One region of the Bradyrhizobium prioriisuperbiae genome, then DNA from elsewhere that is predicted to be linked to it. Evidence: riboswitches for the same ligand, from Rfam matches in the RefSeq annotation. Region 1 holds a riboswitch; each other region holds the start of a gene.
What was found. Region 1 has a riboswitch for cobalamin ahead of RS897_RS13945 (DUF1636 domain-containing protein). Riboswitches for the same ligand answer to the same signal wherever they lie in the genome.
Positions count from the first base shown of each region.

Region 1 (4,875 bases):
TCAATGGCCCCGCTGGTATCGAGCTTCAGATGCATCGTTGTCGCAGACGATCCTCATCCCACAAGTGCGCGGCGCACCGCATCGCTGTCAAATCCCTTCAGGCCGATCACGACCAGATGTTCGGCCTGTTTGACATCGGGCCGGGCGAACGAAATATCGACACGGCTGCCGACCGCCTGCACCACGGCCGGCGCGGATTTATCGGTGACCCGGGCATGGCCCTTGACCCGCAGCACGCCGTCGAGACCGAGCGCCTGGGTGACGCGCGCGCGCATGGTCTCCACGCTGTCGGTAGCGGACGGAATCACGACAATGCTGTCGAAATCGTCATGGTCGTGCTCTTCTTCCTCGCCATGATGTCCGGCGCGGCCCGCGAGATCGTCCTCGGCCGTGGCGTTCAATCCTACCAGGACATGCGGCGGCAGCGTGCCGCCCGAACGCACCAGCCGCACGCCCGGGCGAAGTGTCGCCGCAAGCCGCGTCTCGATATCGCCAAGCGCCGCCGGATCGACCAGATCACTCTTCGACAACACCACGAGATCGGCGCAGGCGAGCTGGTCCTCGAACACCTCCTCGATCGGGTCGTCATGATCAAGCGACGGATCCGCGGCGCGCTGATCGGCCAGCGCCGCTTCATCAAGCGTCACACGTCCCTCAGCCAGCGCCAGGGCATCGACCACGGTCACCACGCCGTCGACGGTGGCGCGGGTACGCACATCCGGCCAGGCAAACGCCTTCAGCAACGGCTGCGGCAGCGCGAGTCCGGAGGTTTCGATGACAATGGCGTCGAGCGGCCGATCGCGGGACAGCAATTTGTCCATGGTCGGAATGAAATCGTCCGCCACCGTGCAGCAGATGCAGCCATTGGTGAGCTCGACGATATCGCCGGGGGCGCAGGCCTTGGCCGCGCACTCTTCCACAAGGCCGCCATCGAAGCCGGCATCGCCGAACTCGTTGACAATCACGGCGATGCGGCGGCCGTCAGCCTGCGTCAACAGCGAGCGCAGCAGCGTGGTCTTGCCGGCGCCAAGGAAGCCGGTCAGCACGGTCACGGGAACACGGGTGGTCATGTGGCAGACATCTCCAGTATCAGGTCGTCGAGGACGATGAGCATTTGAGCCAGAGCGGCAATCCGGCGGCGACAAAAGCAACGTCGGGTACCGCCGCAGCAATGATTTGATTGAGCCGGCCCTGTGCATCGCGAAAGCTGCGGCCGAGCGGCGTTTCGGGAACGAGGCCAAGGCCGACTTCATTCGATACCAGCACGACCGGGCCGGGCGATACCGTCAGCCAGGTGGCAAGCCGCTGCGATTCCCGCGCGGCATCGCGGCCGGCATGCATCAGGTTGGAGAGCCACAGCGTTAGGCAATCCACCAGCACCACGCCATCGCGACCTTCCCGCGCCAGCGTTTCCACCAGATCGAGCGGCGCTTCAATGGTGCGCCAGCCCTCGCCACGTTGCGCGCGATGCCGTTCGATGCGCTCGCGCATCTCGTCATCGTCGGCGGTTGCGGTCGCGAGATAGATTTTCGACAGGCCGCTGTCCGTGATCAGCTTTTCCGCGAAAGACGATTTTCCCGAACGTGCGCCGCCGAGCACCAGCGTGGTCACCAAAGCCGTCATTTCGGCGGCTCGCCATTTTCGGGTGACCAGCCCGGCGGCGGGACGCGCGCCACCATGCCCTTGCGCAAAACTTCGGCGCGCGCGCGCCAGGGAACCAGCCCGTGGTTGGACACACGATAGGATTCGACGAAATCCGCCAGTGCCGGCACGCCGCGTTCGACATCCAGATCGCCGAACAGGAAAGTGTAGCCGTCGCTGCTGGTCACCGCGACCGTCACCGGCCGCTTGCATACGCTGAGACACTGCACAGCGCGCACGCGGGCCTGCCGATTGTCTCCGAATGTCTGCTTCAGCGCATCCAGCAGCGCCGGCCCTTCGGTCGCGGGCTCCTTGGAACCGGCGGCGCGGCAGGTGGTGCAGACGCTGACGACGACGTCATCACGCAGCACCGCGGGCTCATCGGGCGCGAAACAAACAGTGGTGCCTGGGTCCGGGTCGGGACGATCCATCACAAGCTCAAATTCAGGCCTTAAGGCCGCGAGCTTTGTCGGATCGCGCGATGGCGCAAGCCATCGGTCAACGCTCCCGTCAGGTGCACCCCGCCCCAACGCCGCCAAAGCACAGTTCGTGATGGCAGGTCTCCTGGCTGGCGGGTCGCTGCCTGATCGCCGCCTTCCCGGGACCTCCCAGTGGCTTCGGCACAGGCTCGTCGCTTACAGTTGCGGGGGCAGCGCCGGGTTTGAGACAGGCTCGCACCGGCTTCCCTTTTCACCTTCGTAGAGCGAATTCAGCAAAAGTGGACACCGGTTTTGCGCTCGAATTCGCTCTAATTATATTAGAGCGCGTTTTCTTCACGCGAACCGGTCCCCACTTCGCTTAAAAACGCGCTCGTGGAAGGACCATCGAGCGGGACGGTATCCGCCGGGGTGCCCGGGGTCAACCGCGCGCCGACGCATGACGGTTCACCGCGACAATGCGCCAGCCGGTGTCAAGCCGGTCGATTCGGGTCAACGACAACGGATCTATGACAAAGCGCAAGGCATTATCCGGAGTGATATCCAGCGCGATCGCCAGCGCGGCTCGCACCGTGCCGGAATGCACCACAAGAATCACATCTCCGTCGGGCAATTCCTGCAGGCCATTCCTGACCCGCGCGATCTGGTCGACAAAACTCTCACCGCCCGGCGGCCGGTTGCTCGCGGACGCATCCCAGAACGCCCGATAGGCATCGCCCATCTCCGCAGCGAGATCATCATGACGGCGGCCGGTCCAGGCACCGAAATCCTGCTCACGAAACGCTGGCGCGATCGTGGGGTCGAGGCCGAGTGCGATCGCGGTCTCCCGGGTGCGGCGTGCCGGACTGCAGAAGGCCGGCGCCAGCGGAAGCACGTTTCTCAGAGCCGCAAAGGCGGCTACGTCACTGGTATCCGCCGGTGCCTCCGGCGCATGGATCACGCCACGCGGTCCATCGACCGTCGCATGTCTGATCAGCCAGAACCGCGCGATGCTGCTCATCTCAGGACAACCGTGCGGCCAACAGCAGCAGGATCAGCGTTTCGCAGACCTGCTCCGTGCCGCCCAGCACATCACCGGTGTAACCGCCGACATGCCGGCGCGCCAGCCATCCCATGCCTGCTGCGGCAAGGATCGTCGCCACAATTGCCGCGAAGGCCGCGCTCCACGGCAGACAGATCAGCGTGATGACAAACCCGAACGCGGCAGCCGTGATCGCCGTAGCCTGATCGGGCGTTCCCGCCGTGACGCTGAGGCCATCGCTGCGCGCCGGCGGCAGCAGCACGGCCATCGCCGGCAGCGGGCTGCGCGCCAACGCATGAGTGGCGACGAGGCCAGGAATGACAAAGGCTGGTGGCAGCGCCGCGAGCGCGGCCAGCTTGGCGGCGAAACTGACCATCAGCGCCAGCGTCCCATAGGTGCCGATCCGGCTGTCGCGCATGATTTCGAGTTTCGCCGCGGTGTCGCGGCCACCGCCAAAACCATCCGCCGTATCGCCGAGGCCATCCTCATGCAGGGCTCCTGTCAGCAGCGCGCTGGCGCCGAGGGTCAGCGCTGCCGCAGCCAGCGCCGGCAGGCCGAGTCTGAGAAGGCCAAGCTGAACCAGACCCATGACCAGACCGATCCCCGCCGCAACCAACGGAAACACCCGCATCGCGCGCTGGAAGTTGACAACGCCATCCGAATGCGGAATGGGCAGCCGCGTCAGGAACATGATGGCGAGACGCAGATCATCGAGCCAGTCTTTCATGTTATGAGACATCGCCGATCTCGGGGCGATTTTCCAGCACCTTGCCGGAAAATGCTTCAACTTGGAATTTGACGCGTATGTCCGATCCGGCTGGATCGGAAAACGCTATGCAGGTTTTTCATGCGCTTCGAAACAAGCAACGATATCCACACGTTCTGCCACGACCTTGCCCATGGCAACGTACAGGCGGCAACCGTCGCCGCTGAACGGCAGAGTGTGCTGACCAAACCGCCGGGCAGCCTGGGCCGGCTGGAACAGCTGGCGACATGGCTTGCAACCTGGCAGGGTCGCGACATCCCGCGCCTCGACCGGGTGAAGATTGTGGTCTTCGCCGGCAATCATGGCATCGCCGCGCAGCGCGTCTCGGCCTATCCGCAGGAGGTCACCCACCAGATGGTGGCGAACTTCGCCGCCGGCGGCGCCGCAATCAACCAGCTGGCGAAACTCGCTAACGCCGAGCTTCATGTGACGCCGCTCGACCTCGACCACCCGACCGCGGATTTCACCGGCGCGCCGGCAATGTCGGACGCTGAATTTCTGGCTGCGGTCAACACCGGCTATGACACGGTGCCGCTCGACTGTGACCTGCTGGTGGTCGGCGAGATGGGCATCGCCAACACCACGGTGGCAGCCGCGCTCTGCACCGCGCTGCTGGGCGGAGGATCCGAGCGCTGGGTCGGTCGCGGCACCGGGGTCGACGACGAGGGGCTCGCGCGCAAGCGCGCCGCCATCGATGCCGGGCTGAAGTGCCATAGCGCTAGTCTCGGCGATCCGCTCGCAGTCGCCACGGCGCTCGGCGGACGCGAGCTCGCGGCCATGGCCGGCGCGGTGCTGGCGGCACGGGCGCAGCGTATTCCGGTTCTGCTCGACGGCTTTGTCGCCACCGCGGCGGTCCTGCCGTTCGCGCGTCTCAACCCTGCAGTGCTTGATCATTGCAACGCTGGCCACGTCTCTGCGGAAGCGGGACACCGGCAGTTGCTCGCCGAGCTGAAACTCGATCCGCTGCTGGATCTCGGCATGCGGCTGGGCGAAGCCTCAGGCGCGGCTGT
Region 1 covers NZ_CP135921.1:2,956,991-2,961,865, reverse strand. The annotation lists gene cobN (cobaltochelatase subunit CobN) at 1-35, opposite strand, end outside; gene cobW (cobalamin biosynthesis protein CobW) at 54-1,070, opposite strand; gene cobU (bifunctional adenosylcobinamide kinase/adenosylcobinamide-phosphate guanylyltransferase) at 1,090-1,623, opposite strand; gene RS897_RS13945 (DUF1636 domain-containing protein) at 1,620-2,072, opposite strand; cobalamin riboswitch at 2,179-2,359, opposite strand; gene RS897_RS13940 (histidine phosphatase family protein) at 2,500-3,078, opposite strand; gene cobS (adenosylcobinamide-GDP ribazoletransferase) at 3,080-3,838, opposite strand; gene cobT (nicotinate-nucleotide--dimethylbenzimidazole phosphoribosyltransferase) at 3,947-4,875, shown strand, end outside.

Region 2 (4,875 bases), 3.2 Mb from region 1:
ACCAGCCGCGTCACCGTCTCATCGTCAAGCGTCCACAACGGATACGACGTGGTCGCGATATCGTGCGAGGCTTTCAAGTCGCCCGCGGTCTGGCTGCACGGCACCAGCAGCAGTGGGCCGTTGATCGGCATCACTTCGTCCAGGAACACCGAGATGTTCATCGCCCGCGGCTCCGGCATGCCATCATCGCGTTTCCAGGTGCCGTAGTCCTGGTGCCACTGCCAGACCTCACCAGTAAAGGCGGATTTGGCGTTGATCTTGTACTGATGCATATAGAGTTGTTCGCCGAAAATCTGCTCCACCGGTCCGATCAGCCGGGGATGCGCACCGAGCAACCGGAAGGCTTCGTTATAGGTATGCGCGGCAAACGCCGTGCGCGGCGCGCCGGTTTTCTCGCGCCAGACTTCCGGGCGATGCTGGTCATAGATCGCAAGCGCCTCGCGGCGAAGCAGATCGACTTCCTCAGGGTTGAAGAGCTCGGGCAGGAACAGCCAGCCTTCGGTGTGGAACGTCTCGATCTGCTGCTGGGTCAGTTTCATGGGGGCGTCCTCCTGATGTTCTTGGTCGATTTTATTTGGCAGTCTTGTCGTGCAGAAGCGGTCACGTCCGGATCGGGGTCAGGCGTTGTTCGGTGGCACGTCCGGCGGTGAGGGCATGGCCTCTCGCGGCGCTCTCGGCGGCGTCCGCATCGCCGGCAAAGATCCGCGCGGCAATGGTCTCGTGCTCGTGCCAGGCGCTGGCACGATAATCGAGTTCGGCCAGCACGGTGGCCATCGAGCGGCGCATGTGCGGCCATTGCGGCGACACCGTTTCCTCAATCGCCGGGTTGCCGGACAGCCGATAGATGGCGCGATGGAAATCGACATCCCGCGTGATCAGCGTCGACAGCGACGTGGATGCGTCGATCTCGCGCCCGGCTTTCAACGCCCGATCGAGTTCGGTGCAATCGGCGTCGTCCGCCTTCACGCGCTCGGCCGCCAACCGCGCGGCAAGGCCATCGATGGCGCCGCGCACTTCATAAAGCTGGCGGATGCGGACGGGATCGAGTCGGGTGACTTCAAAGCCCTTGCGGCCGCTTTCAGCCACCAGCCCCTGGCGATGCAGCAGATGCAGCGCGTGGCTGACCGGCTGACGCGACACCCCGAGTTGCTCGGCGAGTTCGCTCTGCCGGATGCGCCGGCCCGGCGGCAGGGTGTGGTCGGAAATCCCTTCGAGAATCCGGGCGTAGACCTGTTCGATCAGGTTCGGGGCTTGATCCAGCGGAAACATGGGCCACCATTTTTGAATTCGGAATTCCGAACTCAGAATTCGAATGATATGCCTCACTTTATATATATGTCAAGATCGCGGCTTGTCCCGCCGGCAACCTGGATCACCCCCTTGCCGGGTCTGGTTCCGATGTCCCGGCGCGATGTCGGTGACTTGATCTGGCGACCGCCCTGTCGCAGAGGTCGATGACGATCTCCGGCGATTTCACTCTGGCGTGCGAATGGCGACCTGGCGCGACGATATCGATGCCCTGATGTTTGAGACCGACGGCCAGCATGGCTTCTGCATGGTGCATCGGCATGCCTTCCGCACCCTGCTGCGGTCGCTCCCCGCACCGAACGACTGCCTGGCTTATTTCAGGACTCATGAGCCCGCGTTTCAGGCCGCGGCCTCCGCCAAGATCAGCCGCAAGAACCTGGCCGAAGGCGTCAACTTCCATCTCACCAGCCGCGATGTGGCACGTGCCCTGAAAAAATAATCGTCGCGAGCACGCCCGGCATCGATTAGAACGGTGCCGTGAATTGAGGAGCCCGACATGCAGCAATCCCAGACCGCTCACCTGCCCGTTGCCACCAAGGACGCCAGCGTGGTGCTGCAGGCCGTGATGGCGATGGCGCTCGGCCTGTTCGTGATCGGCATGGTGGGCTTTTCCCACATCGACGTGGTGCACAACGCGGCCCATGACGTCCGGCATTCCAACGCCTTCCCCTGCCACTAAGTCAGTCACGTGATTTTTCGTTCAATCGTCTTTTCGGCCATGGTCGCCGGGTTCATTGTCGGCGCGCTGATCACGGTGGTGCAGCAGTTCGGCACCGTGCCGCTGATCCTGAGGGGCGAAACCTACGAGAAGACCGCGGAAAAGCCGGCGGCCTCCGCCAACAAACCAGCCGTCACTGTCGGACATGCCGACCACGACCATGCCGGCCACGACCATACTGAGGCGTGGGAGCCGCGCAACGGCTGGGAGCGCAACTCCTATACCGCCGCGGCCAACATCCTGACCGCGATCGGTTTCGCGCTGCTTTTGGCGGGAGTTTTCGCACTGCGCGGCCTTGTCGTGACATGGCATGAAGGTTTGCTGTGGGGGCTCAGCGGCTTTGCCGTGTTCACGATCGCGCCCGGTCTTGGCCTGCCGCCCGAACTTCCGGGCATGCCGGTGGCTCCGCTGTTGGCGCGCCAGATCTGGTGGGTCGGGACGGCGGCGGCAACGGCCGGCGGACTGGGCCTGCTGTTTCTCCGGCGCGCGCCGTGGGCCGCAGTGCTCGGCATCGCGCTCCTGATCCTACCGCATGCGATCGGCGCGCCACAGGTTGAGAATGCCCACAGCATCGTGCCGGAAACCCTGTCGCATCGCTTCGTCGTTGCCGCCACGGTCACCAGCCTGCTGTTCTGGAGCCTGCTCGGCAGCGTAACCAGCGTGGCCTATCGATACTTTTCAGCACCGGCGTCTGTCACAATTCCCGCGGCATAACGAACCCGCACGACCGAACCGTGTATGACACTTTCAGCGTGTTGACGCTCGGGTAGTGACCACCTATCGTCATTTTGACGGTTCCCTTCGGGGATCAAATGGGAATGCGGTGCGGGCCTGACCTGATATCGGGCCTCATGCCGCAGCTGTCCCCGCAACTGTAAACGGCGAGCCATCGTCACATGCCACTGGGCCGCAAAAGCTCGGGAAGGCGACGAAAGCGAATGACCCGTGAGCCAGGAGACCTGCCGTCAGTCGTGGTCACACGCGAGCACATCGGGCGGGGGCGTCCTGGTGGGAGCCGAACCGTTGCCGGAAAGGTGACGGGGAGACTGCGTTCGCGGTGACGTGCCACGTAACCGCGAGTTGCCTGATGATCCCGCGTTCCTATGCCGCGCTGAGACGAAGCGCCGGCCTGCTGTGCTCCCTCACCTTATCTTCCATGCTGATGCCATCAGACGGCCGGAGTCAGACCGCCACGCGGCCCGGCTCGCTCGACCCGATCGAGATCTCTCCGGCACCCGCCGCCCGCAACAAGCCGGCGCGGGCCAGCAACACACGCGGGCGTGCCGCTGCCGTCGCTTCGCGGCAGGCGGCCCGTTCAGCCGGCGGCACCTCTCCCCCCACGACGTCACTACAAGCAGCCGCGGCCAAGCCGGCGCTCGACCTGACGCAACGCACCGCGACTGGCAGCCGGCTCAACCTGACGCCACTGCAAACGCCGGCCAGCGTCGAGAGTATCAGCGCGCAGACCATCAGCGAGCGAGGCCAGCACAACGTACTCGACGCGGTGACCCAGAACGCCACCGGCATTACTGCGACTCCGCAGCCGGGTAACGGCGGTATCTCCTTCACTTCTCGCGGCTTCTCGGGCGCCAACTCGGTGATGACGCTTTATGACGGCACCCGTTTCTATCCGGGGGCCGGCACCATCACCTTCCCATACGACACCTGGTCGGCAGAACGCATCGACGTGCTGCGCGGCCCGGCGTCGGTGCTGTATGGCCAGGGCGCGATCGGCGGCGTCATCAACGTGGTCCCGAAGAAGCCGCTCGATGTCCAGCGCAACGAAGCCGAGCTGTCGCTGGACACCAATCTGACGCGGCGACTGTCGGTGGACAGCGGCGGCCCGATCAGCCCCAACGTCAGCTATCGCCTGGCCGCCACCGGCAATATGTCCGACGGCTGGGTCGACCGCGACAAGACCTCGAACCTCGCGATCTCCGCCGCGGTGCGGCTGCAGGCGGCGGACAACCTCGCCTTCACCTTCTCCAACGACTACGCCGACCGCAGGCCGTCGCGCTATTTCGGTGCGCCGCTGATCAACGGCACGTTGGACGACTCACTACGGTTCAAGAACTACAATGCACTCGACAGCCGCATCCGCTATCAGGACAACTGGACCCAGTTCAAGACCGAGTGGGATGTCAACGACAGCGTCACGGTGCGCAACACGATGTACACCCTGACCACCCGCCGGCACTGGCGCGATATCGAATCTTATTCATTCAATCCAGCCACCGGGAAGATCGATCGCAGTGACTATATCGAGATCCTGCACGATCAGACCCAGGTCGGCAACCGAATGGATGCCACCATCCGCGGCCACCTGTTCGGCTTCAAGAACGAAACCGTGGTCGGCTTCGACGTCAACCGGATTGCCTTCACTCACACCAACAACTCGCCCTATGCCGGTGCGTCGTCGGTCGATCTCTATAGTTTCAATCCAGGATCATTCTTCGACACCACCAGCCCAACCGCTCTCGGCTTCCGTTCCGTCACTAACCAGTATTCGGTGTTCGCAGAGGACCGGCTGACGCTGTCCGATCAGCTCACGGTGATCAGCGGGGTGAACTTCGATCAGCCAACCATCAACCGCACCGACTACCGCAATCCGGCAAACAGCTTCGAGACCGCGCTGTCGGGCACGAGCTGGCGGACCGGCGTGGTCTACACCCCGATCAAGGATCTCGCGTTCTACGGCCAATACACCGTCGGCACCGATCCGGTCGGCACCCTGATCACGACGAGCGCTGCGCAGAAGAACTTCACTCTGACCACCGGCAAACAGATCGAGGTCGGCGTCAAACAGTCGTTCTGGAACGGGCGTGGCGAGTGGACGCTGGCCGGCTATG
Region 2 covers NZ_CP135921.1:8,815,491-8,820,365, forward strand. The annotation lists gene RS897_RS40925 (phytanoyl-CoA dioxygenase family protein) at 1-539, opposite strand, end outside; gene RS897_RS40930 (GntR family transcriptional regulator) at 601-1,269, opposite strand; gene RS897_RS40935 (hypothetical protein) at 1,490-1,747, shown strand; gene RS897_RS40940 (CbtB domain-containing protein) at 1,805-1,987, shown strand; gene RS897_RS40945 (CbtA family protein) at 1,997-2,740, shown strand; cobalamin riboswitch at 2,802-3,007, shown strand; gene RS897_RS40950 (TonB-dependent receptor) at 3,114-4,875, shown strand, end outside.
Region 2: another riboswitch for cobalamin. It lies ahead of RS897_RS40950 (TonB-dependent receptor); the one in region 1 lies ahead of RS897_RS13945 (DUF1636 domain-containing protein).

Region 3 (4,875 bases), 1.4 Mb from region 1:
TCGGTGCGCCACTGCCCGAAATGCGCGTGGAGATATTCAAGGCGCGCGCTCCAGTCGCGTGCGAAGCCGTATTCGATGCCGGCGCCGGCGGCCCAGCCGGTGCGCATCAGGCCTTTGGTCAGTTCGTCGTCGGTGCTCAGTGAGCTGCGGGTGACCTGGCTGCTCGAGAGCGCAAGGCCGCCGGTGCCATAGACCATCCAGTTGCCGGTGACGTAGCCGAGCCGCCCGCGCAGGGTGGCGATGTAGTCGACCTGCTCGGTGAAGCTGTTTTGCGCAGTTGCGCCGGACCACACCGCGCCGTTGGAAAGAAAGTAGTTCGGCAGCATGGCGTCGGCTTCGATGCCGAGCAGCAGGCGCGACGGCAGCACGTAATTATAGCCGACCTGCACGCCGCCGATCTGGCCGCCAAAGCCGTGACGTCCGCCGACCTGATCCGGATCGCGCACCGTGGCATCGCCGCGGCCGAAGCCGTAGCCCGCGTGGCCGCCGAGATAAACGCCGCTCCAGTCATAGGCTGCTGTCCAAAGCGGCGCCTTCAGCGGCAGTGTGATATCGGCGGCCCGGCCGGATCTCGGCATCAGCGCCGGAATCATCAAGGCCAGCCCACCCAGCAGTTTCGGCCATCCGGTCGAACGTCCCATTGCGGCCCCACGCGCCTGCGGATATTGCTATTGCAACTTATTCGCAATTGAATGTGACATGGATCGGCAGGAGCTGGCAAGCCACATGCAATTCACTCGCAAAAGCAATGGTCTGCGCGACACGGCACGGCGTCGCCCAGGTTCGTCGGGCGGCGGACGTTGCGATCGGCCGGCGTCTGCTTACTTGAAGCTTGAAACAACAAGCGCAAGCCGATCGAAGGGAGTCTCCATGCCGTCACGCGCACGTCTCGATGAGTTCATTGCCGTGGTTGAAAGCGGCGATCACGCCGGCGCCATCGAGCGCTATTACACTGAAGACGCCAGCATGCAGGAAAACGCCGCGCCGCCGCGTGTCGGCCGCGACCTGCTGGTGGCGCATGAGCGCGGGGTCCTGGCGCGCATGACCAACGTCTATTCCAAGGCGCTGGCCTCGACCGTCGAAGGCGACCATGTGGCGATCCACTGGATCTTCGAGCTCACCGACCGGGAGGGCCGCGTGCGCAAGGTCGACGAGGTCGCGCTGCAGGAGTGGCGCGGCGACAAGGTTTTTCGTGAGCGCTTCTTTTACGATCCGACTCCGCCGAAAACCTGAGGCAGACGGTTCCGTTTTAACGATCTGGTAACAACATCGGCTGCCGGGCAGCGTCATCCCCGCTGTCCACGCGCATCCACAAACAAATAGTCGGTCAGCCTATTGACGCGAATCGGGCGCTCATACCAGATGTTGTGGTCATGGTTCTTCTAGGATCTCTGTCTTGGAAGCTAAGAGGGAAGCCGGTGCGCCGCGCGATCATTCCGCGATCGTTGGCCAGGCCGGTGCTGCCCCCGCAACTGTAACGGCGAGCTGACGTCTCACGAGTCCACTGGACGCATGTTTTTTGCGCCCGGGAAGGCAGACTGAAGCGACGACCCGGAGCCAGGAGACCTGCCGTGACACCAGAATCGTCCTCGGGCGGGGTGCCCCGGTGGTCGCTTGCTGACGGCTGGCCATATGGTCGGCCGCATTCACGCAGCGTCCCACGGCCCAAGCCCCCTGATCCAAGAAGGGGTTGCCGAATGTCTCTCTCCATCGAAATTTCCAACAACGGTCACGTGTCGCCGATTTCGGCACCGCGTCCGCAAGACGCATCGTTCTCCGCGCCGGCATTTCATGTGATCCGCCGCAACGGCACCGTCAGCACCTTCGACGCCGGCAAGATCGCGGTCGCCGTGACGCGCGCGTTCCTCGCCGTCGAAGGCGCCAGCGCCGCCGCGTCGCGCCGCGTGCACGAAGCTGTCGAGGAGCTCACCGCGCAGGTGGTCTCCGCGCTGACCCGGCGCGTCGATGCACAGCGCGCACTGCACATCGAAGACATCCAGGACCAGGTCGAGCTGTCGCTGATGCGCGGCGGCCATCACAAGGTCGCCCGCGCTTATGTGCTGTACCGCGAAGAGCGCGCAAAAGCGCGCCGCGAATCATCCGAAGCGACGGCGGCGCCCGCTGCTCTCGCACTGCATGTCAAAGGCAGTGATGGCCAATTGCGTCCGCTCGATGAGGCGCGGCTGCTGCGCGTTGTCACGGAAGCCTGCGCCGGATTGGAGGGCGTCTCCACCGAGCCGGTTCTGAGCGAAGCCCGCCGCAATCTCTATGACGGCATGACCATCGAGGAGCTCGGCCAGGCCCAGGTGATGGCCGCGCGCACCTTGGTCGAACAGGAGCCGAATTACGCTTATGTCAGCGCGAGGCTGCTGCTGGATGCGTTGCGCCGCGAAGCCTTGACCTTCGTGCACAAGCGCGAGCAACTGGTCAGCCAGGCTGAGATGGCCGGCCTTTATGCCGATTATTTCCACGCCTACATCAATGTCGGCATCGCCAACGAACTGCTCGATCCGGAATTGCGCCGGTTCGACCTGCCGCGGCTTGCGGCGGCCCTGAAGCCGGAGCGCGATCAGCAATTCCAGTTCCTCGGACTGCAGACGCTGTACGACCGCTATTTCCTGCATGTCGACGGCACCCGGTTCGAACTGCCGCAGGCGTTCTTCATGCGCGTCGCCATGGGCGTTGCGGTCAGGGAGATCGATCGCGAAGCCCGCGCCATCGAGTTCTACGAACTCTTGTCGTCATTCGACTTCATGGCCTCGACGCCGACGCTGTTCAATGCCGGCACGCTGCGGCCGCAGCTGTCGTCCTGCTTTCTCACCACGGTTCCCGATGACCTCGACGGCATCTTCAAGTCGGTCAAGGACAATGCGCTGCTGGCGAAATACTCCGGCGGCCTCGGCAACGACTGGACCCGTGTCCGCGGCCTCGGCGCCCACATCAAGGGCACCAACGGCGAGAGCCAGGGCGTGGTGCCGTTCCTGAAGGTTGCGAACGACACTGCGATTGCCGTCAACCAGGGCGGCAAGCGCAAGGGCGCGGTCTGCGCTTACCTCGAGACTTGGCATGTCGACATCGAGGAATTCCTCGACCTGCGCAAGAACACCGGCGACGATCGCCGCCGCACCCATGACATGAACACCGCCAACTGGGTGCCCGACTTGTTCATGCAGCGCATCGAGGCCGATGGCCAGTGGACGCTGTTCTCACCGGACGAGACCGCCGATCTGCATGATCTCTACGGGCCGGCGTTTGCCAAAGCCTATGAGGCCTATGAAGCCAAGGCGGCGCGCGGCGACATGCGCGTGTACAAGACGCTGCGCGCGGTCGACCTCTGGCGCAAGATGCTGACCATGCTGTTCGAAACCGGGCATCCGTGGATCACCTTCAAGGATCCCTGCAACATCCGCTCGCCGCAGAATCACATCGGTGTGGTGCATTCCTCCAATCTCTGCACCGAGATCACGCTCAACACTTCGGACACCGAAGTCGCCGTCTGCAACCTTGGCTCGATCAATCTCGTCGCCCATGTCACACCGACTGGTCTCGACCAGGCCAAGCTCGCCCGCACCGTGAAGACCGCGGTGCGCATGCTCGACAACGTCATCGATGTCAATTTCTACACGATTCCGGAAGCGCGCCGTTCCAACCTGCAGCATCGCCCGGTCGGGCTCGGCATCATGGGTTTCCATGATGCGATCCAGATCCTGCGTCTGCCCTATGCGTCAGATGCCGCCGTGGCTTTCGCCGACCAGAGCATGGAAGCGCTGAGCTTCCACGCCATCTCGGCCTCGGTCGATCTCGCCGCCGAGCGCGGGCGCTATCCGTCGTTTGATGGCTCGTTGTGGAGCCGGGGCATCCTGCCGATCGATTCGGTGGAGCACCTGGCCGGTGCGCGAGGCGGCGTGCTGGATCTCGATCGCTCAGTCGCACTCGACTGGGAGCCACTGCGTGCGCGGGTCAAGAAGGTCGGCATGCGCAACTCCAACGTGATGGCGATCGCGCCGACCGCGACGATCTCCAACATTTGTGGTGTGGCGCAGTCGATCGAGCCGGCCTACCAGAACCTGTATGTCAAATCGAACATGTCCGGCGACTTCACCGTGGTGAACGCGGCGCTGGTGCATGACCTCAAGGCCCGCGGCCTGTGGGACGAGGTGATGATCTCCGACCTGAAGTATTTCGATGGCAGCGTTGGCCAGATCGATCGGGTGCCCGACGATCTCAAGGCGCTGTACGCCACAGCGTTCGAGATAGACACGTCCTGGCTGATCGAGGCCGCCGCGCGGCGGCAGAAGTGGATCGACCAGGCGCAGTCGCTCAACCTCTACATTGCCAACCCGTCGGGCAAGAAGCTCGACCAGCTCTATCGGCTGGCGTGGCAGCGCGGCCTGAAGACCACCTATTACCTGCGTTCGCGCAGCGCCACCCATGTCGAGAAGTCGACCCTGAAGGGCACCGACGGCAAGCTCAATGCCGTGTCGGCGAACGTAGTGGAAGCCGCCGAGCCGATCCTGCTGCCGACGCAACTTGCATGTTCGATCAACGATCCGGACTGCGAGGCGTGCCAGTAAGCGCAGTCCTCTCCCTCCGTCATTGCCGGGCTTGACCCGGCAATCCAGCTTTCTCGGCATGTGCGTTGAGTTTTGAAGCTGGATGCGCGGGTCAAGCCCGCGCATGACGCGGAGGGGAATCGATGCGCCTCGGCACACGACACCAAGTTTCAAAGGACACCAATTCATGCTCGACTGGTCTGATACCCCTTCATCCACGTTGGTGAAGCCCGTGATCGTTCCCGTGCCGCCGACGTTTGCGGTCGCCCCGGCAGGCGCGGTCGACCCCGTGATCGATCGCGCCGGCGGCCGCGTTCGCGTC
Region 3 covers NZ_CP135921.1:1,578,786-1,583,660, reverse strand. The annotation lists gene RS897_RS07380 (carbohydrate porin) at 1-641, opposite strand, end outside; gene RS897_RS07375 (nuclear transport factor 2 family protein) at 871-1,233, shown strand; cobalamin riboswitch at 1,358-1,588, shown strand; gene RS897_RS07370 (ribonucleoside-diphosphate reductase subunit alpha) at 1,698-4,574, shown strand; gene RS897_RS07365 (ribonucleotide-diphosphate reductase subunit beta) at 4,741-4,875, shown strand, end outside.
Region 3: another riboswitch for cobalamin. It lies ahead of RS897_RS07370 (ribonucleoside-diphosphate reductase subunit alpha); the one in region 1 lies ahead of RS897_RS13945 (DUF1636 domain-containing protein).